2 regions of the Tepidimicrobium xylanilyticum genome follow, and region 2 is predicted to be linked to the other one. Evidence: a T-box and tRNA genes for the amino acid it is inferred to sense, from the RefSeq annotation. Region 2 holds a T-box; the other holds one or more tRNA genes.
The links. The T-box of region 2 lies ahead of leuS (leucine--tRNA ligase). A T-box ahead of a tRNA ligase gene usually reads a tRNA of that ligase, here a tRNA-Leu.
Positions count from the first base shown of each region.

Region 1: it has a tRNA-Leu gene. The T-box ahead of leuS (leucine--tRNA ligase) is inferred to sense a tRNA for this amino acid. The anticodon was not compared.

Region 1 covers NZ_FNNG01000011.1:42,378-49,993, reverse strand. The annotation lists gene BLV68_RS11320 (peptide ABC transporter substrate-binding protein) at 1-1,648, shown strand, start outside; tRNA gene BLV68_RS11315 (tRNA-Leu) at 1,685-1,772, shown strand; gene BLV68_RS11310 (DNA polymerase IV) at 1,836-2,882, shown strand; gene rsxC (electron transport complex subunit RsxC) at 3,226-4,557, shown strand; gene BLV68_RS11300 (RnfABCDGE type electron transport complex subunit D) at 4,627-5,613, shown strand; gene BLV68_RS11295 (RnfABCDGE type electron transport complex subunit G) at 5,613-6,188, shown strand; gene rsxE (electron transport complex subunit RsxE) at 6,209-6,835, shown strand; gene rsxA (electron transport complex subunit RsxA) at 6,832-7,401, shown strand; gene BLV68_RS11280 (RnfABCDGE type electron transport complex subunit B) at 7,415-7,616, shown strand, end outside.
Region 2 covers NZ_FNNG01000002.1:31,453-39,068, forward strand. The annotation lists gene BLV68_RS02305 (DUF4489 domain-containing protein) at 1-449, opposite strand, end outside; gene BLV68_RS02310 (glucose-1-phosphate thymidylyltransferase) at 617-1,678, opposite strand; gene BLV68_RS02315 (L-threonine 3-dehydrogenase) at 1,826-2,782, opposite strand; gene BLV68_RS02320 (DegV family protein) at 2,853-3,680, opposite strand; gene leuS (leucine--tRNA ligase) at 3,760-6,171, opposite strand; T-box leader at 6,215-6,425, opposite strand; gene asnS (asparagine--tRNA ligase) at 6,488-7,616, opposite strand, start outside.

The DNA.
Region 1 (7,616 bases), on a different contig from region 2:
AGAAGAGAAGGATGATAAGGAATATGAACCGGAATATGGAGGAAAACTGATTTTACCATTAACAAATTTTACTACATTAAACCCCCTAACATGTGAAAATAACAGCTATTACCATTTCAGCAAGCTCATATTTGAAAGTTTGTTTGACTTAGATAAAAATTTCCAAATCGAAAACCAATTGGCAGATGATTATGCTATTTATAGCGATGGAACTATAGCCATTAAATTAAAAGAGAACGTATACTGGCATGATGGTCAGAAATTTACTGCTGAGGATGTAGCTTTCACTATTAATGTAATAAAGCATGCAAAAAATGACAATGTATACAAAAGGATGTGGAGTGATTTATTAGGGCCTTTTAGTATTTCAAATATAAATAGTTTAATAAATGTCAAAATAATTGATGATTATAATCTTGAAATCAAATTCGGAAAAATATTTAGCAATAACCTTGAAGCTCTTACATTTCCAATAATACCCAAACACAGATTCACTGTGGGAAGTGAGGATAGAAATTCTTATATAAAAGCATTGAAGGATGATAATTATATTCCAGTAGGAACAGGACCATATAAATTTGTTAATTATGAGCGGTTTAAAGAGGTTCAATTGGAGTGTTTTGAAGATTATAGAGAAGGAAGACCCTACATAGATAAGATCATAGGAAGGATATTGGATGATAATGAATTGGCATTAACAGCTTTTGAAGTTGGACAAATAGATTTGAGTTTAGCTTTGGGAGTAGATTGGGAAAAGTTTGATCAAAGCAATAGGGTAAAAATATTGGAATTCATTTCTCAAAACTATGAATTTCTAGGCTTTAATTTTTCAAAACCCATTTTTAATGCGGAGAATAGTTCACATTTAAGAAAAGCAATTGCCTATGGAATAGATAGACAAGCTATAATCCAGAAAGTATACCTTGGACATGCCACTCAGACGGATTTACCCATTCATCCGGATTCATGGCTGCTTTCGGAAGAGGCAAACTTCTACGGTTATAGCCCAGCAAAGGCTCATCAAGAGTTAAATAATTTAGGTTGGAAGGACATTGATGGAGATGGGTACTATGAGGATGAAAATGGCAATGCAGTAGTTCTTAAATTATTAACCAATTCCTATAATCCTTTAAGGCTTAAAACTGCAGATATAGTTGTTGAGGATTTGAACAAATTGGGGATTCGAGTAATTAAGGATTATCCAGATAAGATTCCAAACAATTTGACAGAGGAAATGGTGGAAGAACAATGGGAGAAGATAAACACTAAGGTCCTTAAGGGTGATTACGATTTACTATTATTAGGTTGGAATATATCTCCAGTTATAGAACTATCTTCTATTTTTCATTCTAGTGCTATTGGCATGGGAACTAATATTATAAAATATAACAGTGTTATTATGGATCAAATGTTAGAAGCAGCTTTTAATTCTACTAGTAGAGAGGAAAAACAAAAAAATTACGAGATACTTCAATCTCAAATTATTAAAGAACTACCCTATATAAGCCTGTTTTTTAGAAATAATGCAGTATTAATGGATAAGAAGATAATGGGAGATGTTGGTTCCAATTTTTACAATATATATAAGAATATTGCTAATTGGTATATTCCTAAAGAATTCCAAGAAGAAAAGGTTGATAAAAACTAAGAATTAATTTATAATTAATATGCAACATAATATTTTGCAGGGGTGGCGGAACAGGTAGACGCGATAGTTTGAGGGGCTATTGCTCAAATAGAGCGTGAGGGTTCGAGTCCCTTCTCCTGCACCAAATCATATACTTTATGTATATGATTTTTTTATAATAACTATTTCAAAGGTAAGGATGGTCGATTTGGATAGACAAATACTCCACATAGATATGGATGCATTTTATGCTTCAATAGAGCAAAGGGATAATCCCAAATATAAAGGGAAGCCTGTTATAGTTGGAGGAATTAGCAGTCGAGGAGTGGTTTGTACTGCCTCCTATGAAGCTAGAAAATATGGGGTTCATTCTGCTATGCCTACAAAAGTTGCAAAAAAGTTATGCCCAAATGGAATCTTTTTACCTGTGAATATGGATAAATATAAGAGGGTATCAAGACAAATACATGAAATATTATATAAATATACTGATAAAATTGAACCCATATCCATTGATGAGGCTTTTCTGGACGTAACAGGAAAGAATTCCCTATTTATTGCTAAAGATATCAAAAGGGATATACAAAAAGAAGTAAATCTAACGGCTTCAATAGGCATATCCATAAATAAGTTTTTGGCAAAACTTGCTTCTGATTTGAAAAAACCAAATGGTTTAACTATAATACGAAAAGAGGAAGTAGTAAACTTTCTAAAACCTCTTCCCGTTTCAAAATTATGGGGTGTAGGGCCTAAAATGGAAAGGGAGCTAAGCAAACTAGGCATCTATTATATAGGGGATATCCAAAGATATGATAAAGATGTGCTGATTACCCTGTTTGGGAAAAGGGGAAAGGAAATATACGACTTTTCTTTTGGTATAGATTCAAGGCCTGTAGAAGTAAATATTATTAATCAGTCCATAGGAGAAGAAGAAACCTTTAAGGAGGATATTAATAATCCCAAATTGTTAATAGATAAATTGAGATTATATTCCATTAACCTAGCAAATAAATTAGTATCGAAAGGCTATTTAGCAAGGACTATAACTGTAAAAATTAAATATGATGATTTTTCAATAGAAACCAGAAGCATTACTTTAAACATTCCTACCAACGACGAAAGAGTTATATTCCATACGGGAAAACAAATACTCCTTAACAAATTCAAATCGGAAAAAAACGTTAGATTAGTTGGATTAACCCTATCTAATCTAATCTATCCTGACGATCCAATCCAATTAAGCATGAAAATATAATAGCTTTCAAATCCAGTTGAATGTGAAATGTACTAGTTTTCCAAACTATTCGGACATAAAAATATACTAATTTTTAGTGTTGTTAAATTAACAATAATTGGGGTTGAAAATGGTCATTTTAGTTTTTTTGTTTTTTGTTAATAAAGTATTGATTGTAGAAAGAACGAACATTCTAAGACTTTTGAGAGTCTAATAAAGCGAAAGAGTATTGTTAAAAATATCTCAATACTGCTATAGGGTATACATTTGGCTGATTTAATGTTATAATGGACATTGGATACAATTAGCCTGAAGCCATTTGTTAACATATTTATATATTAAAGAAAAAAGAGGTGGAATAAGGATGAAGTTAGAAAATCTCACTTTTAAGGGCGGCGTAAATGTACCACATTATAAAGAATTGACAGAAAGCCTTCCTATAGAGAGAGCAAAAGAACCTTCTATGGTCGCAATACCGCTACACCAACATACAGGTGCTCCTTGTGAACCTTTGGTGAAGGTAGGTGACAACATTAAGGTAGGACAAAAAATTGGAGAATCGGAAGCATTTGTATCTGCTCCGGTACATTCTTCTGTATCTGGAACAGTGAAAGACATAATTCATATTCCCATACCTACAGGTCTTACTGTCAAATGTGTAGTCATTGAGTCCGATGGGAAGAATGAACTGCATGAATCGGTAAAACCCAAAGGAAGATTAGAAGACCTATCTCCTAAAGAGGTAATTGAAATAATCAAGGAAGCCGGTATTACTGGGATGGGAGGAGCAAGTTTTCCAACTCATGTTAAATTATCACCACCACCTGACAAAAAGATTGACACAGTTTTGATAAACGGTGCAGAATGTGAGCCATATTTAACTGCAGACCACAGGGTTATGGTTGAAGAACCAGAAAAAGTGATAATTGGTTTAAAAGCCATAATGAAGGCCTTAGGAGTAGAAAAAGGAATTATAGGTATTGAAAAAAACAAACCTGATGCAATAATAGCTTTAAAGGAAGCAAGTAAAGATGAAGCAAATATAAGCATTGCTACCCTAAAGGTAAAATATCCTCAAGGGGACGAAAAAAGGTTGATAAATGCCATTTTAGGACGAGTAGTTCCTTCAGGGGGGTTACCAATGGATGTAGGAGCTGTAGTATCTAATGTTTCTACAGCTAGAGCTATAGCAGAAGTCATATTAGAAGGAAAACCTCTATATGAAAGGGTAACTACTGTTACTGGCAATGGTATAAGAAATCCAAAAAATCTACTGGTGAAAATAGGAACTCCATTTAAGGATTTAATTGAAGAATGTGGTGGTTTTAATGAGAATTCTCCTGGGAAAATAATTAGTGGTGGGCCAATGATGGGTATAAGCCAATTTTCTATAGATGTTCCCATTATTAAGGGATCTGGTGGTATTCTAGTTTTAACTCAGAGAGAGGCGAAACCCGAACCAGTTTTGCCTTGTATAAGATGTGGCAAGTGTCTAGAAGTATGTCCCGTAAAATTACAACCATTGTATATAAGCAGCTATACATTAAAGCACAATTTTGATAAGGCAGAAGAATACCATGCATTAGATTGTGTAGAATGTGGAGCTTGTTCTTATATTTGCCCAGCTAAAAGGCCATTGGTGGAGTCCATTAGATTGGCGAAAAGAGAAATACTTGCTAAGAGGAAAGCAAAATAGATAGGAGGATCTGAAATGGATAGTAAAGTAGTCGATACTTCCAAGGCTCAAGAACTTGCCTTAGAAAATATGTTGCTAGTGTCTTCATCTCCTCATATTAGATCTAATGAATCTGTACAGAGGATAATGTTGGATGTAATTATTGCACTTGTACCAGCGGTTGTTGGAAGCGTTTACTTTTTTGGATTAAATGCTTTAAAACTAATATTAATTTCTGTAGCTTCAGCTATGATCTTTGAAGCACTTATTCAAAAATTATTTAAAAAGCCTATAACCATAAATGACCTTTCAGCAGTAATAACTGGAATATTAATAGCCTTTAATTTGCCTGCTAGTGCACCATGGTGGTTACCAGTTGCAGGTACTGCTTTTGCAATAATAGTAGTAAAACAGTTTTTCGGTGGATTAGGATCGAATTTCATGAATCCAGCATTAGCCGCCAGAGCCGTACTCCTAGCTTCTTGGCCTACTCATATGGCTACTTTTACTGGTACTAGGCCAGATGTCGTTGCAACAGCTACTCCATTAGCTATTATGAAGTATGGAATAAGTGCTGATGGTGCAGCTTCAGCTACAGTAGAAGCAGCTACTTCAGCATCACAAGCAGCAGGTGCAGAATTGCCAACCCTTTGGAACATGTTTATAGGCAATATTCCAGGAGCCATAGGTGAAACATCAGTAATATTATTGTTAATAGGTGCAGCTTATCTAATAATTAGGAAGGTTATAGATTGGAAAATCCCGATATTCTATATTGGAACTACTTTCATCATGTTAGTTCTTCTAGGAGTAGAATTTGAATTTTTACCTTACCATATATTAGGTGGTGGATTAATCCTAGGAGCCTTTTACATGGCAACGGATTATGCTACTACACCAGTAACCCCTATAGGCAGAATCATATTTGGGATTGGAGCAGGAATATTAACAGCATTAATCAGGGTGAAAGGTGCTTATCCCGAAGGAGTATCCTATTCCATTTTGCTAATGAATGTAGCAACACCTCTAATAGAAAAGTTCACAAAGCCTAAAGTATTTGGGGAGGTGAAAAAATAATGAATGAAACGATAAAATTAGGATTAATTTTGTTCATTATAACAGCAGTAGCAGCTTCTGTACTGGCGATTTCAAATAGCGTCACCTCTGAAAGGATAGCAGAAGTAGAGCAGTTGGCCAGCGAAAGGGCAATGACGGAGGTATTGGAAATTGCGAAAAAGTTTGAACCATTAGCTGCTAATAGACTAAGTGAGATAGTAGGAAATAATACAGGTATACTTGAAATAAGTGAAGGTTATAATGATTCTGAATTAGTAGGTTATGTTTTTAAGATGCAGGTTAATGGCTATGGTGGACCTTTAACTTTTATGACTGGCATATCTAAGGAAGGAAAGATTATAGGGATAAAAGTATTAGAACATGGAGAAACTCCAGGTCTTGGAGCTAACTCAACCAGACCTTATTTTGCTAATTCCTTTAAAGGTAAGTCTGTAGATAAGGAGATAATAGCTGTTAAGAATCCACAGGCAGATAATGAAGTTCAAGCACTAACCAGTGCAACAGTAACAACAAATGCAATTGTAAATGGAGTTAATGTAATACGCCAGGTATATAACGATAGTCTGTCAAATTAGGAAGGTTGGGGGTGAGTTTGTTGAAATTATCAAAAGTCTTTTATAACGGAATAATTAAGGAAAATCCTATATTTGTTCAGTTGATTGGAATGTGTTCAGTACTAGCTGTTACTACTGCCGCTAAAAACGGTTTGGCTATGGGTTTGGCTGTTACAGGCGTGTTAATTGGCTCTAACGTAGTTGTATCTTTAATTCGTAAGGTGGTACCGGATAAAATTCGTATTCCAGCTTATATAGTGGTAATTGCTACTTTTGTTACCATAGTAGAAATGTTTATGAAGGCCTATACTACCGATTTATATAATGCTTTAGGCATATTCATTCCACTGATTGTAGTAAACTGTATTATTTTAGCAAGAGCAGAATCTTTTGCTTCAAAAAATGGGGTATTAGCTTCAGCAGTAGATGGATTAGGTATGGGACTGGGATATACTATGGCATTACTAATATTAAGTTCAATAAGGGAATTATTAGGCTCTGGAAGCATATTCGATATTCAGATATTTGGTCCGTCCTATGAACCAGCTATAATATTCATAATGCCTCCAGGAGCGTTTATATTGCTTGGAATACTTATAGGAATTTTTAATTCCATAAGAAACAAACAGGCTTCTAAGGAAGTTCTGCAAAAGGAGGAAGCTAGATGAACCTTTTTACTATATTGATAAGTACCATATTTGTTAACAACTATGTATTAGGTCGGTTTTTAGGTATCTGTCCTTTCTTAGGAGTTTCCAAAAAAACGGAGACAGCAGTGGGTATGGGGATTGCGGTAACTTTTGTAGTTACCTTATCTTCAATAATTACTTATATAATACATTATACACTTTTAGCAGGGGCTTTGGAATACTTACAAACTATTGTATTTATACTGGTTATAGCAGCTTTAGTTCAATTTGTTGAGATGGTGTTAAAAAAGACGAGTCCAACCTTGTATAATGCATTGGGAGTATATCTTCCGTTAATAACTACTAACTGTGTAGTATTAGGAGTTGCTATATTAAATATTCAAGAAAAGTACAATTTAATTGAAACTATAATCAATGCTTTTGGAGCTTCTGTTGGTTTTAGCTTAGCCTTAATACTTATTTCAGCAATAAGGGAAAAGTTTGAAATACAAGAAGTACCTAAAGCTTTAGAAGGTTTTCCTATAGCGTTGATAACAGCTGGTCTTATGTCCATTGCCTTTTTAGGCTTTAATGGAATGGTATAGGAGGGAAATTAATATGATGGAGATAATATATCCAGTAGGTGTATTAGGAGGATTAGGTCTATTATTTGGGGCTAGTCTTTCATTAGCATCAAAAGTTTTCCATGTAGAAATAAATCCAAAAGTTGAGGAGGTTAGGCAGGTTTTACCTGGAGCCAACTGTGGTGCATGTGGTTTCCCCGGTTGTGATGGGCTGGCAAATGCCATTGCAAATGGTA
Region 2 (7,616 bases):
CTATATGTGCAGCATTGTGATAAGCAAATGTTATGATCACATATGCTGAATGCTACAGGAATTGAAGCTCCGGCTACTAGTGCTATTCCTGGTGCTACCTCAAAAGATTGAATTTCAGTTTCTGGCTCATTTCCACAGCGCTTAAATACCCTAAAAGTTATAACAGTATCAACAGCAAGTGCAGCATTTAACGTGATAATAGCAGTAATATCAAGTCTAATACTTGGTCTCTTAAAGCATTTTAACCCTGTTATCGATAGACTTCCTATATTCCTTGGAGTTATAGTTTCACCTATAGCAACGATAGATACACCGCTTGCCCCGGTAAGATTATTACAATTAGATATAATTTTATCAGGTCGGCAATCTATCGATGAATGACAGTCACAGTCTTGCTTCCCACATTTACATTTGCTAGGTCTATAACCCGGCTGATAATAAACTGCCATAATAACATCTCCTTCCTTTTAAAATATAATTATGTCTTTCCATTACCATTATATTGACAGACTATAAGATTGGTTACTTTTCTAAGTCTTATTTTTGAAAACTAGTCAGAAAAGAAAGGTATTTATTATGACATTTGAATATATTCCAAATAAATAGTCTATTACAGTTATACTGATAAATATATCTTGCTACTTCTTCCTACTATGATTCTATGAGTTTTTTTCTTACCTTTATTACCCATTATCATCGAACCTTCACCAACAATCGAAGAATCGATTGGATCCTCTACTCCCCATATATTACATCCATCTAATATAATAGAATTTTCTAAATTTGACACTTCAATATTAACACTATTCCCTATTGAAGTATATGGGCCAATATAAGAATTTTTAATTATAGTCTTTTCCCCAATAACTATGGGCCCCCTTATTGTACTATTGTATATGGCTGAACCATTCCCAAGTATAATTCTTCCTGAAACATGAGAGTCAACTATTTCTCCTTTTATGTTATCTTTTATGGAAGATAGTATATCAATATTTTGGTTTATTACATCTGAGGGATTACCTATATCTCTCCATTTTCCGTTTATTTTTTCATAGCCTACTGAATATCCCTCTTGTAATAGCCATTTTATGGCATCAATAATTTCGTATTCTCCTCGTTTAGAAGGTTTAATCTTTTTAGAAGCTTTGAATATATTATTATCAAAAGCGTATAATCCCGTAACTGCCCAGTTGCTAAAAGCCATTTTCGGTTTTTCTTCTAGATCAATTATCCTTCCATCCCCAATATATGCTACTCCAAATCGTTCAGGGTTCTCTACTTCCTTAAGTAGAATCTTACAATTCATATATCCCGTTTCAAAGTCTTTTACAAAATCCTTTAAATTAAAATCAAAATAATTATCCCCTAAAATCATAAGGAACTTTTCTCCATTGATTAATTCTTCTGCAAATAATAAACCATGGGCTATTCCTTTCGGTTCATACTGGATAATATAATGAAAATCATCATTAAAATAATTCTTCAATACCCTTTCAAATATTGGTTTATTAAATTCATTTACTAAAATTCCTAATTCAGTTATCCCCGACTCTAATAATAACTCTATGGTATAGGCTAATAAGGGTTTATTCCCTATTGGAATGAGCTGTTTTGGTATAGAATAGGTAATAGGATTAAGCCTAGTACTTATTCCACCACAAAGAATCAATCCTTTCACTATTTTTGTCCTCCTTTATAATTTTTATAATCTTGGTTATAGATAGCAACTTAAGCTATTATTATTCTAGTCATAACTATCTTATGTAAGCATATAGTACAAAATTAATCCAATAAAAAAAGGTAAGGAAAATCCTTACCTTTTTCATTATAATCCAAGTTTAACTTTTAGCTTCTCCAACATATCATTGGTCATAGAATCCAAATCATACTTTGGATTCCAACCCCATTCTTCCCTTGCAGCTGAATCGTCTAATGAATTTGGCCAAGATTCTGCAATAGCCTGCCTTACTGGGTCTACATCATAATCTAATTCAAACTCTGGAATATATTTTCTTATGGCAGCCGCAATTTCCTCAGGCTCAAAGCTCATTGCTGTAATGTTAAATGCATTCCTATGAATCAACTTAGATGGATCAGCTTCCATTAATTGAATAACAGCGTCTAAAGCGTCAGGCATATACATCATATCCATTTTGGTCCCTTTTGCTATAAAGCTGGTATATTTTTTATATTTAAGTGCGTCGTAGTAAATATGTACTGCATAATCTGTAGTACCTCCACCTGGTAATGTTTCATAAGATATTATACCAGGATAACGCACTCCTCTTGTATCTACTCCATATTTATGGTAGTAATAATCACATAGTAATTCTCCTGCTACCTTGGTTACTCCATACATGGTAGTTGGTCTTTGTATTGTATCCTGAGGAGTATTATCCTTAGGAGTTGAATCTCCAAAAGCGGCTATAGAACTAGGAGTAAATACAGAACAATTCTCTTCCCTAGCTACTTCTAATACATTATAAAGACCATTCATATTTACGTCCCAAGCCATGGCTGGGTTTTGCTCTCCCACGGCAGATAGAACTGCTGCCAAATGAACGATTGTATTTATCTTATGTTTTCTCACCACATCAGATAACTGTTTTCCATCTACCACATCCAAAACTTCAAATACTCCTGATTCGATTAGTTCTTCATGTCCTTCTTTAATTCTTCTACTACTTGCAATTACATTGTCAGCTCCATATTCTTTTCTTAAACGCATGGTTAATTCTGAGCCAATTTGTCCAAGTGCACCTGTTACTAAAATTTTTTTCATGTTTACACCTCCAAAAAATAATAGGATTTTTCGTTATAATTATATCATACTTATTATAAAAATTGTACGTTTAATAAAAGCATATTCCAATGCCCTTAGGCCCTAAATGGCAGCCTATGACAGGCCCTAAAATATCTATAGAAATTGGAACATTGGGAAACCTGCTTTCCAATTCTTTTTTTAATTTTAAAGCTTCTTCTTTATTTAAAATGTGGCATATCCTTATTTTTTCTACTGGACCTTGAATCTTGTCACAAAGAGCTTTTAATGCCTTATTCTTTCCCCTTACCTTTTCTAATAACTTTAATTCTCCATCTATCAATTGGATTATGGGCTTTATATTTAACATATCTCCAATAGTAGATTGAATTCCTGAAAGCCTTCCCCCTCTTCTTAAATACTCAAGAGTATCTACTGTAAGGTATATGGACATATTCTTTCTCTTTTCTTCTAAATATTTAACTATTTCATCTTTAGTCTTGCCATTTTTTACCATGGCAATGGCATCTTCCACCAAAAACTTTAAATTTCCTGCCGCTTGTAATGAATCGATAACAGTAATCCTTTTATCCCCTAAAATATCTTTAGCAACTAGGGCACTGTTATAAGTACCGCTTAATTTAGAGGATAAAAGAATGGCTATTATCTCTTCATATCCTTCGTCAAATGCTTTTTTATATTCATCTAGGAAATCGGCAGCTGCTGGCTGGGATGTGGTGGGAAACAATTTAGTATTTTGTAGTTTTTCATAGAATTCATCAAATTCCCCAGGAAAACCCTCCTTTTCATCAACACCATCAAAAATATAGTTTAATGGCACTATGGATATGTTCATTTCTTCTGCAAAATCCTTTTCAATGTAGCTAGTGGAATCTGTAATTATTTTTATTTTCTCCATCTTATTCCTCCTTTATTCTTAATAAAAAATCTTGCTATTGCATATAAACAATAGCAAGATTATTATTTCATATTTTTATCTATTTGACAACTATGTTATATATTTTACCCACAACGAATATCTCCTTTACAATTTGCTTATCCTGAAGGTATTTCATAATGCTTTCATTTTCTTTAGCTTTCTCTCTTGCAACATCCTGTGTAGCATCAGGACTGATTTTTATGACCCCTCTAACCTTTCCATTAACTTGAACAGGCATCTCAATTATTTCATCTTGTATTTTTTCCTCATCATATGAAGGCCACTGACTTTGATTGAGCATTCCATTAAAACCTAATATTTCCCATAATTCCTCTGTGATATGAGGAGCTACTGGGTTTAACAGAATTAGGAAAGTCTTAATATCAGCTTTAGTGATTTTGCCTATCTCATTAAATTCATTCAGTAAAGTCATAAGAGCTGCTATAGCTGTATTAAACTTCAATGTTTCATAGTCTTCTGAAACTTTTTTTATGGTCTTGTGGATAACAGTTTCCAGCTCTTTTGTATACTCATCACCATCTACAACTATTTCCTGTAGCCTCCATACCCTCTCTAAAAATCTTCTACACCCCTTAACACCATTTTCTGACCAGGGTACTGATTTTTCAAAATCACCTATGAACATTTCATAAGTTCTTAGGGTATCTGCTCCATATTCTTTTACAATATCATCGGGATTTACTACATTTCCTCGAGATTTGGACATCTTCTCGTTATTTTCTCCCAAAATCATACCGTGAGAAGTTCTCTTATTATACGGTTCTACTGTATTTACTAATCCAATATCATATAAGAATTTATGCCAAAATCTTGAGTATAGTAGGTGTAGCGTGGTATGTTCCATTCCGCCATTATACCAGTCTACAGGCATCCAATACTCTATCTCTTCTTTTCTAGCTAGCTTCTCCTTGTTATGTGGATCCAAATATCTCAAAAAATACCAGGAAGAACCTGCCCATTGAGGCATGGTATCTGTTTCTCTCATAGCTGCCTTACCACATTTAGGACAAGTGGTATTCACCCATTCTGGCATATTGGCTAATGGAGATTCTCCTGTATGTGTAGGTTCATAATTTTCTACCTCTGGCAACATAACAGGCAATTCCTCTTCTGGAACAGGTACCCAACCACAATCATCGCAATGGACTAGAGGTATAGGTTCTCCCCAATATCTTTGACGAGAGAATACCCAGTCCCTTAATTTATAATTTACTTTTCTTTTACCAAGCCCATTTTCTTCAAGCCAATAACTTATCTTCTCGATTGCATCTTTGACTTCTAGTCCATTAATTAGTTCAGAATTAACCAATATTCCCGATTCAGTATCAGTATAGGCTGCCTCTTCGACATTGCCCCCTTTTACCACCTCTACTATGGGAAGGCCAAATTTTTTCGCAAATTCCCAGTCTCTGCTGTCATGTGCTGGAACAGCCATTATAGCACCAGTCCCATAGCTCATCAAAACGTAATCGGATATCCATATGGGAATTTCTATATTATTTACGGGATTAATGGCTTTTATTCCTTTTATTTCAACTCCTGTCTTTTCCTTAGAAAGCTCAGTCCTTTCAAAATCGGATTTTTTACTAGCGTACTCTTGATATTTTCTTATTTCTTCTAAGTTTTCGATTTCATCCTTATACTTTTCTATTAGGGGATGTTCTGCTGCTATTACCATATAAGTAACTCCGTATAAGGTATCTGGCCTAGTGGTAAATACCTTTAATACATCATCTTTATTCTTAATTCTAAAATCTACTTCCATCCCCTCGGATCTTCCTATCCAGTTTATCTGTTGGGTTTTTACTCTTTCTATATAATCCACCTTATCCAAATCATCTATAAGTCTATCAGCATATTCAGTAATCTTTAGCATCCATTGGTTCTTAGTTTTTCTAACTACTTCTCCACCACATCTTTCACAACGGCCAGCTACTACTTCTTCATTTGCTAGACCTACTTTACAGGAAGTACACCAATTGATAGGCATTTCAGCTTTATAAGCTAGCCCCTTTTCAAACAACTTGATAAATATCCACTGTGTCCATTTATAATATTCTGGGTCTGTTGTATTTATTTCCCTTGACCAATTAAAAGAAAAACCAATGGATTTCAATTGTTCCTTAAATCGTGCCACATTCCTTTCTGTTACTTTCTTCGGATGAATTTTATGTTTGATTGCATAATTTTCAGTGGGTAATCCAAAAGCGTCCCATCCAATTGGGAAAAGAACATTATACCCTTCAAGCCTTCTCTTTCTGGCTACTATGTCCAGAGCGGTATAAGGTCTTGGGTGTCCTACATGAAGACCTTCTCCAGATGGATAGGGAAACTCAATTAACGCGTAAAACTTAGGTTTAGATTTATCATCACTAGTTTCAAAAATTCTTTTTTCTTCCCAAACCTTCTGCCATTTCTTCTCAATTTCGTTTGGTCTATACTCTGCCATTACTCTACCTCCTATTATTTAATAAAAAAACCTTTCGTCTGATTTTAGAGACGAAAGGCATAATTTCCGCGGTACCACCCTAATTGATAGCAAAGCTATCCTCTTAATACGATAACGACGTCGCCGGTTAAAGTTACTAAACTTCACTTTAACAACTCTAGGACGAGTTCAGCTTATATTGATACTGTTTTTCACCAACCAACAGCTCTCTAAAATCAATGGATAAGCCTACTACTTCCTATCATAGTTAATTTTCGATTTTATAAAGTATTATAGCAGATGTAGAATTGGAAATCAAGGATTTATATGCTATTTTTTAGAATTCTGCTGACCCAACAGTCCTAGGGAATGGAATAACATCTCTAATATTGGACATTCCAGTCATATACATTATTGCTCTTTCAAACCCCAATCCATAGCCTGCATGTTTTACACCACCATATTTTCTTAGTTCTAAATACCACCAATAATCATCCTTTTTCATGCCCATTTCTTCAATTCTTTTCTCCAAAACATCCAGCCTTTCTTCCCTTTGGCTTCCTCCAATTATCTCTCCAACACCAGGAACTAACAAGTCCATGGCCGCAACCGTATTTTCATCGTCATTAAGTCGCATATAAAAAGCCTTAATATCCTTCGGATAATCTATAATAAACACTGGCCCTTTAAATACCTTTTCAGAAATATATCTTTCATGCTCCGTTTGCAAATCCATACCCCATTTTACAGGAAATTGGAATTGCTCCTTAGATTTTTGTAATAGGTTTATTGCTTCTGTATAAGTAATGCATTCAAAATCTGAATTAACAATATTTTCTAACCTTTCAATTAATCCCTTATCGATGAATGAGTTAAAAAATTTCATTTCCTCTGGAGCCTTTTCCATTACATAGGATAGTAAAAATTTCATCATATCTTCTGCTAATTTCCTGTTATCGGTTAAATCAGCAAAAGCTATTTCTGGCTCTATCATCCAGAATTCAGCAGCATGTCTTGGGGTATTGGAGTTTTCAGCCCTGAAGGTAGGACCGAAGGTATAGACTCTTTTAAATGCCAATGCGTAAGCTTCAGCCTCTAACTGACCACTAACAGTTAAATTTGTTTCTCTTCCAAAAAAGTCCTCAGTATAATCCACCTGATTGTTTTCATGTAGTGGAACATTGGTTAAATCAAAAGTGGTAACCCTAAACATTTCCCCTGCACCTTCTGCATCACTACCAGTTATAATTGGCGTATGGACATATACAAAACCCCTGTCTTGAAAGAATTTGTGAATAGCATAAGCAGCCAATGACCTTACTCTAAATACAGCATTAAAAGTATTGCCTCTTGGTCTCAAGTGTGCTATGGTCCTTAAATATTCAAAGGTATGCCTCTTCTTCTGTAAAGGATAATCTCTATCTGATGGTGCTAATAAGCTTATTTCTTTTGCCTGAATTTCAAAG